Regions from separate parts of the Leuconostoc citreum genome, predicted to be linked through region 2. Evidence: riboswitches for the same ligand, from Rfam matches in the RefSeq annotation. Region 2 holds a riboswitch; the other holds the start of a gene.
The links. Region 2 has a riboswitch for lysine ahead of alr (alanine racemase). Riboswitches for the same ligand answer to the same signal wherever they lie in the genome.
Positions count from the first base shown of each region.

Region 1 (4,498 bases), 730 kb from region 2:
GCATTTTGCCAGGATGCTGTGATGCAAAGTCTAACCCCGTTGCCTCTTGTATAGGCAAGGCATCAATATCTGTCCGATAACCAATTGTCCGTACTGGATTAGTGCCTTGAAAATAGACTAAAATGGCTGTTGGCAAAGCTTCAACTGTCTTAATTGTCATATAATCTTGTTGCCAAGACTTAAGTTTGGTTAACAAATAATCATGTGTCTTAAATTCTTCAAGTGCCGTCTCAGGTATTTGATGTAATTCACGACGAAATGTTTGTAGTGTTTCAAAATTTATTTCAGACATTAGAGACCTCGTAAGGCATCGATTAAAGCAGTCTTTTGTTGCGTTTTTGAATCAATTTGCTTAATAATTTTGGCTGGTACGCCTGCGACAACGGTATTAGCTGGCACATCTTTTGTCACGATTGCCCCTGCTGCGACCACAGCACCGTCTCCAACCTGTACACCTTCAATGACTACCGCATTCGCCCCAACTAAAACATGATCTCCAATACGAACTGGTTGGGCTGAAGCTGGTTCGATTACGCCTGCTAATACAGCGCCAGCACCAATATGTGATTGTTCGCCAACAATTGCCCTTCCGCCCAAAACGGCACCCATATCAATCATTGTTCCTGAACCGATTTCAGCACCAATGTTAATCACAGCACCTAGCATAATCACCGCATTGTCACCTATTGTTACCTGCTCTCGAATAATTGCTCCTGGTTCAATACGTGCATTGACAGCCTTTTTATCAAGTAGTGGTACAGCTGAATTTCGTGCATCATTTTCGACAAACACATTTTCGGCCGGCAATGCTGCAATTAACGGTTGAATTTCTGACCAATCCCCAATTAATTGTCCAAAAGATACACCACCAAACTGTTGCACAGTGGCTGGAATTTCGCCAGTTAATACACCCTTATAAGTCACTTTGACGGGCGTTACTTTCTTCGCATTAGCAATAAAATTAATTAATTGTTGTGCATCATTTGCTGTTGTCATATTATTTTTCTCCCAATTTTAATGTGTCATATTTGCTGATAGCGTGTAGTCACGATCCAGGGCCGCAATATGTTCATATGTTTCGCGTGCAACGACAAGCTGATGCTGTCCATTTTCCACAAAAACAACTGCTGGACGTGGGTTGCGATTATAGTTTGAAGCCATTGCATACCCATAAGCACCTGTTGCTAAGACGGATAAAATATCACCTGCTTGCGTCTTGGGCAATTTTTGTTGCCAAACAAGAACATCGCCAGATTCACAATATTTTCCAGCAACACGTACCACTTCTTGTGCTGGAATATTTGGTTGATTGGCTAAAACCGCTTCATAATTAGCCTCGTATAACGCAGGCCTAATATTATCTCCCATACCACCATCGACTGCTATATAGTGTCGCATATCAGGAATGTCTTTTCGCGCGCCAACAGTGTAAAGCGTTTGTCCTGCTGGACCTACCACTGAACGTCCTGGTTCAATCCAAATTTCTGGCATTTTCCAATCGTACTCGGCTGCTTTTCCTTTTAAGGTACGAATAATAGCACTTACATAGTCACTTTCTGGTAGTGGTTCATCGTCATCAGTATAACGAATACCAAAACCGCCCCCGACATTAATAATATCCGGCTGCCATCCCCAACTTTGTGCTGTATCTGCTAATAAGGCAGCATTTTTTTCAAAGCCAGTGACATCAAAAATTTGCGACCCAATATGCGCATGTAGACCTCGTAGGTGAAAATGGCTATCTTGACTAGCAATATCATACGCTGCCTTCGCTTGACCGGTTAGTAAATCAAAGCCAAATTTTGAATCTTGCTGACCGGTGCTAATAAATTCATGGGTGTGGGCCGATATTCCTGGTGAAATACGCAACAAAATATCTTGTACTACTTGACATTTTTCAGCGATTTCAGACAATAATTGCAACTCCAAAAAATTATCCACAATAACTGTCCCAATACCCTGTTGAACAGCCATCATCAGTTCATCCCAACTTTTATTATTGCCATTAAAGCTTAAGTGCTTTGGGTTAAAACCAGCTTGAATAGCAGTATAAAGTTCCCCACCTGAAACAACATCTGCGTGAATGCCTTCTTGCTGTGCCACTTGATAAATTGCCTTTGTCGCAAATGCTTTTGAAGCATAACTAACGATGTATGGGACATTTTCTTTTTCAAAAATGGCTTTAAATGCTCGCATTGTTTGCCTAATTTTAGTCACGTCATAAACATAAAGTGGTGTACCGTAAGTACTAGCAAGGTCAACCGCATCAACATGGTCAATGGTGAGGTGATTTTGTTCATTTGTTGGATAATTCATGTGCCCTCCTAAACGACATATAGATTTAGTATCATATGCCATCATTATCAACATAAAAAGCCCTTTGTTCGAGACATGGTCACGGACAAAAGGCTTTTGCTTAGCAATTTTGACAGTTTCCATAGCTCACCGTTACATGTAACGACAGTCTAACAATTATTAATTGTTAGCCCAACAGACAAAGTAGTAGTTTTTATCTATTTCGGCGATATCCCCTTTTGCTTAACGTCATGGCTGCTACAACAGCTCAGATAAGCGACTTATGTCTATCGCGACCTCTATGTGAAATTATATTTTTATTATGGTTTAATCATAACTGACAGTTTAAAAAATGTCAAATTTTTAATCTAATATTCAGTATCAATAAATTTTAAACCTAATTCACGCCCATACTGTCGAATTGTTGATTCAGCTAAATTCATTTCAAAGGCTAAATCAATATAGCTCGTCATACCATTATTAAAAAGCGCTAATACTTTCGCTTGACGTTCATCTTTGCCAATAGCTGATTCTGTTGCTAAAGCCTGAATGCCATGACCGACTAGCGTAGTATCTACCTCTGTTTTTGGTTGTCTTTCTCTTGACTCTAAATCCCGATAGGCTTGTGCTGCAGCCTTTTCGTCTAAATGCTGCGTTGTGACATTTTGATTGATATCTGCTGCTTTTTTAAATTGATAATTCATTAACTGACCTCATAAACTAGCACGGTGAATAATACTTGGACCATCAATCGCCGAGAGTTTCCCATCTTCATAAACAGTCGCTAACAAATCATCGCCAGCTACATCTTGCGCTACTGTTTTAATCGTATTACCATCTAGAATGACTTTCAATAAACCAGCTTTGGACGCTTTGGTCATGTCTGTTTTAGGATTTTTTTGAATGTTAATGTGACGCCCATCAGCTGTTTCTGCGTAAGCGGCTTTGATTGCAAATCTTTCCGTGTCACGTGTGAATCCTTCTTGCAAAAGCCCACCACCTGACCCAACAATGAGATTGTCAGCTGACCAACCTGCAGCTATTATGGTTTCATATAATGACACAATTGTATCTGCTTTCATACCATCGCCTTGAATAATACCAACATTGTCATTCAAAATACGATAGCCTTTATCATTTAAGGTTGTTCCAAAGATATCAGCAAGCAAATTCAAGACCTGCAAATCAATAATTTCAGGATCACCAGAATCTGGTCGTAACACAATGCGACCTTGACGGCTACGTATTCGTTGTTTAATCGTCGCTGATCCGATAACATGGGTCACGAAATTTAGCGCATCATATGAATCAATCACAATTGATAAAATCGCATCATCAGGTGCCCGATCAAGTTGTGCATTAACATAATCTATTTCACCTTCTCCCGGACCGTAAGCTGTGGCTACTGAATGTTCGGTTGCCCAGACCGATGCCGCGCGACCTGAAACACCGTAAACTGCCTCAAAATAACTTGAAGCAGCCATATTATCTGAACCTTGAAAATGTAATAAATGGGCTGCCCCGCCACGTTTTCCAGACATCAAAGATGTTGCGCCACGTAATCCAAAATCGTTAACAGCAACTGGTAAATTTGTTAGTGTGCCTGTTTTTTCAAACAAGGGTTGCAAACTTTTTTTTATGTATAAAGAATTTGTTGCGATAGTCGTTGGATACCAAACGTGCATTAATACAACTTCCAAAGCATTTAAACTTGTTGCAAACCAATCCTGTGTCGACTCAATTGTAAACAAGGCATTACCTACTGGCACTGTCATACCTTCAGGTAATGCTTTAATTTTCACAGGAAAATAGCCCAACGTTTTTACTTTTTCCCAAACGTCACGGTTAAAATAAGCGGTCGTATTAAACGTCTGTTTTGCTACTCTCTCAGCTTCATCAATCATTTCATCCGTAATTGGCTGTCTAAAGTAATCATGTAGAATCATTGACAAACCAAACCAACTCACTGTATCAAAACGCCCGCCAACACGTGCCTCGCCATAAGAGTATAGTTTCGTGATGTCAGTTGGGTATTGTAGATGATGTGTTAATTTATAAGCATCAGTGGCCAAAATGAGATTTTCTGTCATAAGGTTATCTCCGGTAAGTCAGTCGATATTAACATTTGCGTAACATCTTCAAAACGATCACCAGCTACTTTAATCAGACGCCAGTCATATAGTTTGTCATCGTCAAATTCATC
Region 1 is NZ_CP042410.1:437,290-441,787, reverse strand. It holds gene FGL72_RS02115 (N-acetyldiaminopimelate deacetylase) at 1-292, opposite strand, end outside; gene dapD (2,3,4,5-tetrahydropyridine-2,6-dicarboxylate N-acetyltransferase) at 292-996, opposite strand; gene lysA (diaminopimelate decarboxylase) at 1,015-2,316, opposite strand; lysine riboswitch at 2,431-2,605, opposite strand; gene FGL72_RS02100 (hypothetical protein) at 2,664-2,999, opposite strand; gene FGL72_RS02095 (nicotinate phosphoribosyltransferase) at 3,009-4,385, opposite strand; gene FGL72_RS02090 (hypothetical protein) at 4,382-4,498, opposite strand, start outside.
Region 1: another riboswitch for lysine. It lies ahead of lysA (diaminopimelate decarboxylase); the one in region 2 lies ahead of alr (alanine racemase).

Region 2 (4,498 bases):
TGTTTTTGAGATAGGTACTTGGTAGGTTAAAACAGCCCAATCGCGCATCGCTTTTGCTTCGCTCACCAACTCATCTTCACCCTGTCCGCCGGAAAAAATTATTATTGGATATATCGACATCAATTTTGCATCAGTTACCGCCGCACGAATTCTTGCATCAACAATCTTTCCAATCTTATAACCGTCAACCAAACCGCCACCTAAAACAACTATCGGCCCTTGCTTTGGTGCTTTTGTCACAACACTGTAGACTAAACTACTGATCAAAAAACGCATAAATTGCCAAACAAAATAAAATAATAACCAGGCTAACGTCCATCTCATGACCTGCCAATAACTCGTGACGATGAGCGCTACCGTATAAATACTAGCAGCCATAAAAGTCAGATAGTCACGCGATTTTTTCCAACTATACCAACTCATGCTGAATAATAATAAAAGACCAAAAATAACCGCAAGGGCCCCTACACAACTACCAAATCGATACCACACCAAACGATCGAATTGACCGAAGTACAAAACGCCTAGACTTAAGAACAGAACAATAAAAACCCCGTACGTGCCGACTGTCATCGTTGCGGGGTTTTCTCTAATTTGGTAGTATAATCCACCAATTAATAATACGATAAAAATAAAATAAACGATGGCTTCCATAGGGCTATTGTATCATTTTAAAGCGTTTCAAATCTGTTTATTGCATTTTTAGGCACACGGACTAGGTCCAAAGCAACTAATCGTTCTGCAATTTGGACTGTATTCCAAGCAGCACCTTTTAATAAATTATCTGAAACAACCCACATATGAAAAGCATCATCACTTTCTAAATCTGGCCTTACACGGCCAACAAAGGTTTCACGCTTACCTTCAGCATGAATTGGTTGTGGATAAAGTTGCGATTTTGGGTCATCTTCTAACACGACGCCGGCAGCTTGACTAATCGCCTTTTGAATACCTTCAGTTGTTGCACCAGCATGATCATCAGTTTCAAAGTAGACCGTCTCACCGTGACCAATTGGCACTGGTACACGTACAGCTGTTCCAGTCACTTTGACAGCTTTGGAATTCTTATCCCCAAACATAATCTTTTTTGTTTCATGAATCATCTTCCATTCTTCATGAGTATAGCCATCTGCTTCAAAAACATCAATTTGTGGCAAAAGATTATATGCTAATGGATAATGCTTTGCCGCACCTTTAACCGGTAAAATGTTTGCAACCATCTCTTCACCACGATTATAGGCATCTGTTTGTGTTTTAAGTTCTTCCAAAGCCGATTGTCCGGCACCAGAAGCCGCCTGATAGGTTGATACGATGACACGGCGTAAGCCATAAGCACGACGAATAGGTTCCAAAGCAACAACCATTTGAGTCGTCGAACAGTTTGGATTAGCAATAATTCCGTGATGATTGTTCAGTGCTGCCTCATTAACTTCTGGCACCACTAAGGGCACATCATCATGCATACGCCAGTAACTTGAATTATCAACCACAACTGCACCACGCTTAACTGCTTCTGGTGCAAATTGATGTGATACTGCACCACCACCTGAAGCTAAAACTAAATCAACATCATTAAAACTTTCTGGCGTTGTGGCTTCCACGGTTAATGCTTCGCCCTTGAACAGTAATTTCTTACCAGCCGACCGAGGTGAAGCTAATAATTTCAAATGCTTAACCGGTACCTTTGATTCTGCCAGCTGGGCAATTAAGCGTGTCCCAACAGCCCCTGTTGCCCCTAATATTGCTACATTATACTCACGCGCTACCATCTTACCATTCCCTCCCAGGTTGTGTTTCTCTCATCTAGTCTACTAAAATACGATGTAACCGATCTTGCATTCCGGTCATGATTTCCCACGGTGCCAGATCTGCATGCTGTGCGACATCTTCAATTGTGTTTTCTAACCCACCATCTTTTCCAATTAATGTTACTTTTGTACCAACTGGATACTCATGTGGTAAACGAATCATCAATTGATCCATTGCAACTTGCCCAACAATCGGCGCATATTGCCCATCAACAATGACATGAAAACCAGTCATTTTGCGTAACCAGCCATCACCATAGCCAATTGGGACAGTCCCAATCCATTCATTTTCAGAGGTGGTGTACTTGTGTGAATAACTAATACCTTCGCCGGCTGGTAATTCTTTCACAAAGTTCATTTCACTACGCAACGCCATCACTGGCGCCAGTTCTCGGCCATCCCACAATTCACCTCTTGATGGTTCGACACCATACAGTACGGTTCCAACACGAATAACTTCATGTGGTACTTCATTAGCATGATACATTGCTGCACCAGAGTTGGCGACGTGATAATATTCTGGTTCTGGTAAACCATCTGTCAACTTATGCCAACGCTGAAGTTGCATATTAAAATAGTCTGTATCAGCCGAATCTGATTCGGCAAAATGTGTGGCCAGTCCCACATAATCAAATATATCTCGATGAGCCTGCACATAGTCAATTGCCTCAGACAATGATTGTCGGTCTCTAAAACCAATTCTCCCCATCCCTGTATCGACACCTAAGGAAACATGTAATCGCTGTTCACCGGTGAGATACTGTGCTGCTTCTTGTAACCAATCAAGTGAGACAACAGTTGCCATAATATGTTGCACTGCCATTAGTTCAGCATATTCGGCGGGTGAAATACCCAAAATTAGTATTGGTGCAGTGATGCGTTCGTGGCGCAGTGCTAGTGCTTCGTCAATAATTGCAACAGCTAAACCATACACACCACCAGCAACTGCTGCTTTAGCTGTTGGAATTAAACCTAACCCATAGGCATTTGATTTAACGGCTAAGAAAATTTTTTCTGCACCCGAAACACGTTTGACAACAGCGACATTGTTTTTTAAAGCTTTTTGAGATATTTCAATTTGCGTCGGACGCGTAATCGCCTCTACCATGATTCACACTCTTTTCTCATAAAATAAAAATCCGCTTCTGCTGGGGGATAGCAGTCACGGATTACACTAAAAACTCGTTTCCGTCATAGCACCCCGCATATGCGACAGTGTAATAGCTATTAACTAGTACCCCAGCTAACTGATATGATAGTATCAGCGCTTCGGCCATATTCCCTTTGACACGTTTCATTGTATCTATCAATACTCCACGTGCGACTCATGTCTATGGCAACCTCTATGATTTTCTCATTGTTTTTATTTTATTCTAATGTTTTTATTTTGTCAAATGCTTTTACTATCTTCACTTTATCACGGTAAGGGGTTAACAATGCCAAAACAGCCAATTTATCGTATCGATACCACTGTTTGAGCCACTTGACATAAGGCCATATCTGTTGGTATTGTCTGGGACCATGATTCATGCGGGTATCTAGCCAACGCGTAATAAGCCGAAAAATATTCAGCCACAATGGCACATCCAAGACATAAATAATATCAGCTGCGCCAAACACGGCTTGCCCATGACGGTATTGAGTGCCTTCAATAATCCAATGGTTTTGGCGTACGACATGATTTAATTCTGTTTGTCTTTCAGCTGGCGTTTTATGAACATCCCCAGTTACCATTCGATGCCAATTTAACGTATCCAACGCAGTAACAGGGATGCCTGTTTGCTTACTTAATGCATTGGCAAAGGTGGTTTTACCACTCCCAACTGGACCAATAATTCTAATCTTCATAAAAAATGCCACACTATCTCACAATTCCGGTTCCCTGATAGACAGATTCTAACTGCTCGTAATAAAAAGGCCGAGAACTGCTTTATTAGTAGCCTTTCCCAACCTTTTATTATAACTGCACCACCAATTAACCATTGCTGATGGATATACTTACTTATCTTAATCCGTTTCGTTCTTAAAGGATAACGCAGCGACGTTTAATTCGCGATCACCAAAGCCTTTAGTAAAGCTGACTTCGTGGGAAACAATAATAACATTTCCCGGAAATTTATCAATAGCTGAGCGCAAGGCGTTTTTTGTTCCTTCGTCTAAGTGGTTTGTTGGTTCATCAAGAATTAAGAAGTTACTTGGTTTCATCTCCATAATTGCCAATTTAACCTTTGTTTGTTCACCACCAGATAGTTGTTGTAATGGTTTTTGTGCATTTTCTGCATTAATACCAGCCGCAGCAAGACGTGTACGCAGTGCTTTGGGTTCTAAAGTTGGGAAGCGATCTTGCATCTCTTGCAGTGGCGTTTTAGCATCGTTATCCCATTCTAAATCTTGATCAAAGTAGTTAACAATAGCAGATGGTGAAAACTCTGCTTCACCATGTAATGCTGGAATAACACCCAAAATGGATTTAATTAATGTTGATTTACCAGCACCATTGAAACCCTTGAAAACAATTTTTTGGCCGGTCGTAATGGAGAAGGTAACCGGCTCTAGAACAGGTGTCACATAACCAACAGATAGATCACTAACGGTTAATGCATTAGCTGATTGCGAATTGACATAAGGAAAATTAAACTTCGCTTGCAACGTCTCTGATGGTGGATCGATTTTATCCATTCGTGCCAACA
Region 2 is NZ_CP042410.1:1,569,836-1,574,333, forward strand. It holds gene FGL72_RS07795 (YdcF family protein) at 1-654, opposite strand, end outside; gene FGL72_RS07800 (aspartate-semialdehyde dehydrogenase) at 672-1,769, opposite strand; gene alr (alanine racemase) at 1,804-2,916, opposite strand; lysine riboswitch at 2,995-3,162, opposite strand; gene FGL72_RS07810 (isopentenyl transferase family protein) at 3,177-3,656, opposite strand; gene FGL72_RS07815 (ABC-F family ATP-binding cassette domain-containing protein) at 3,816-4,498, opposite strand, start outside.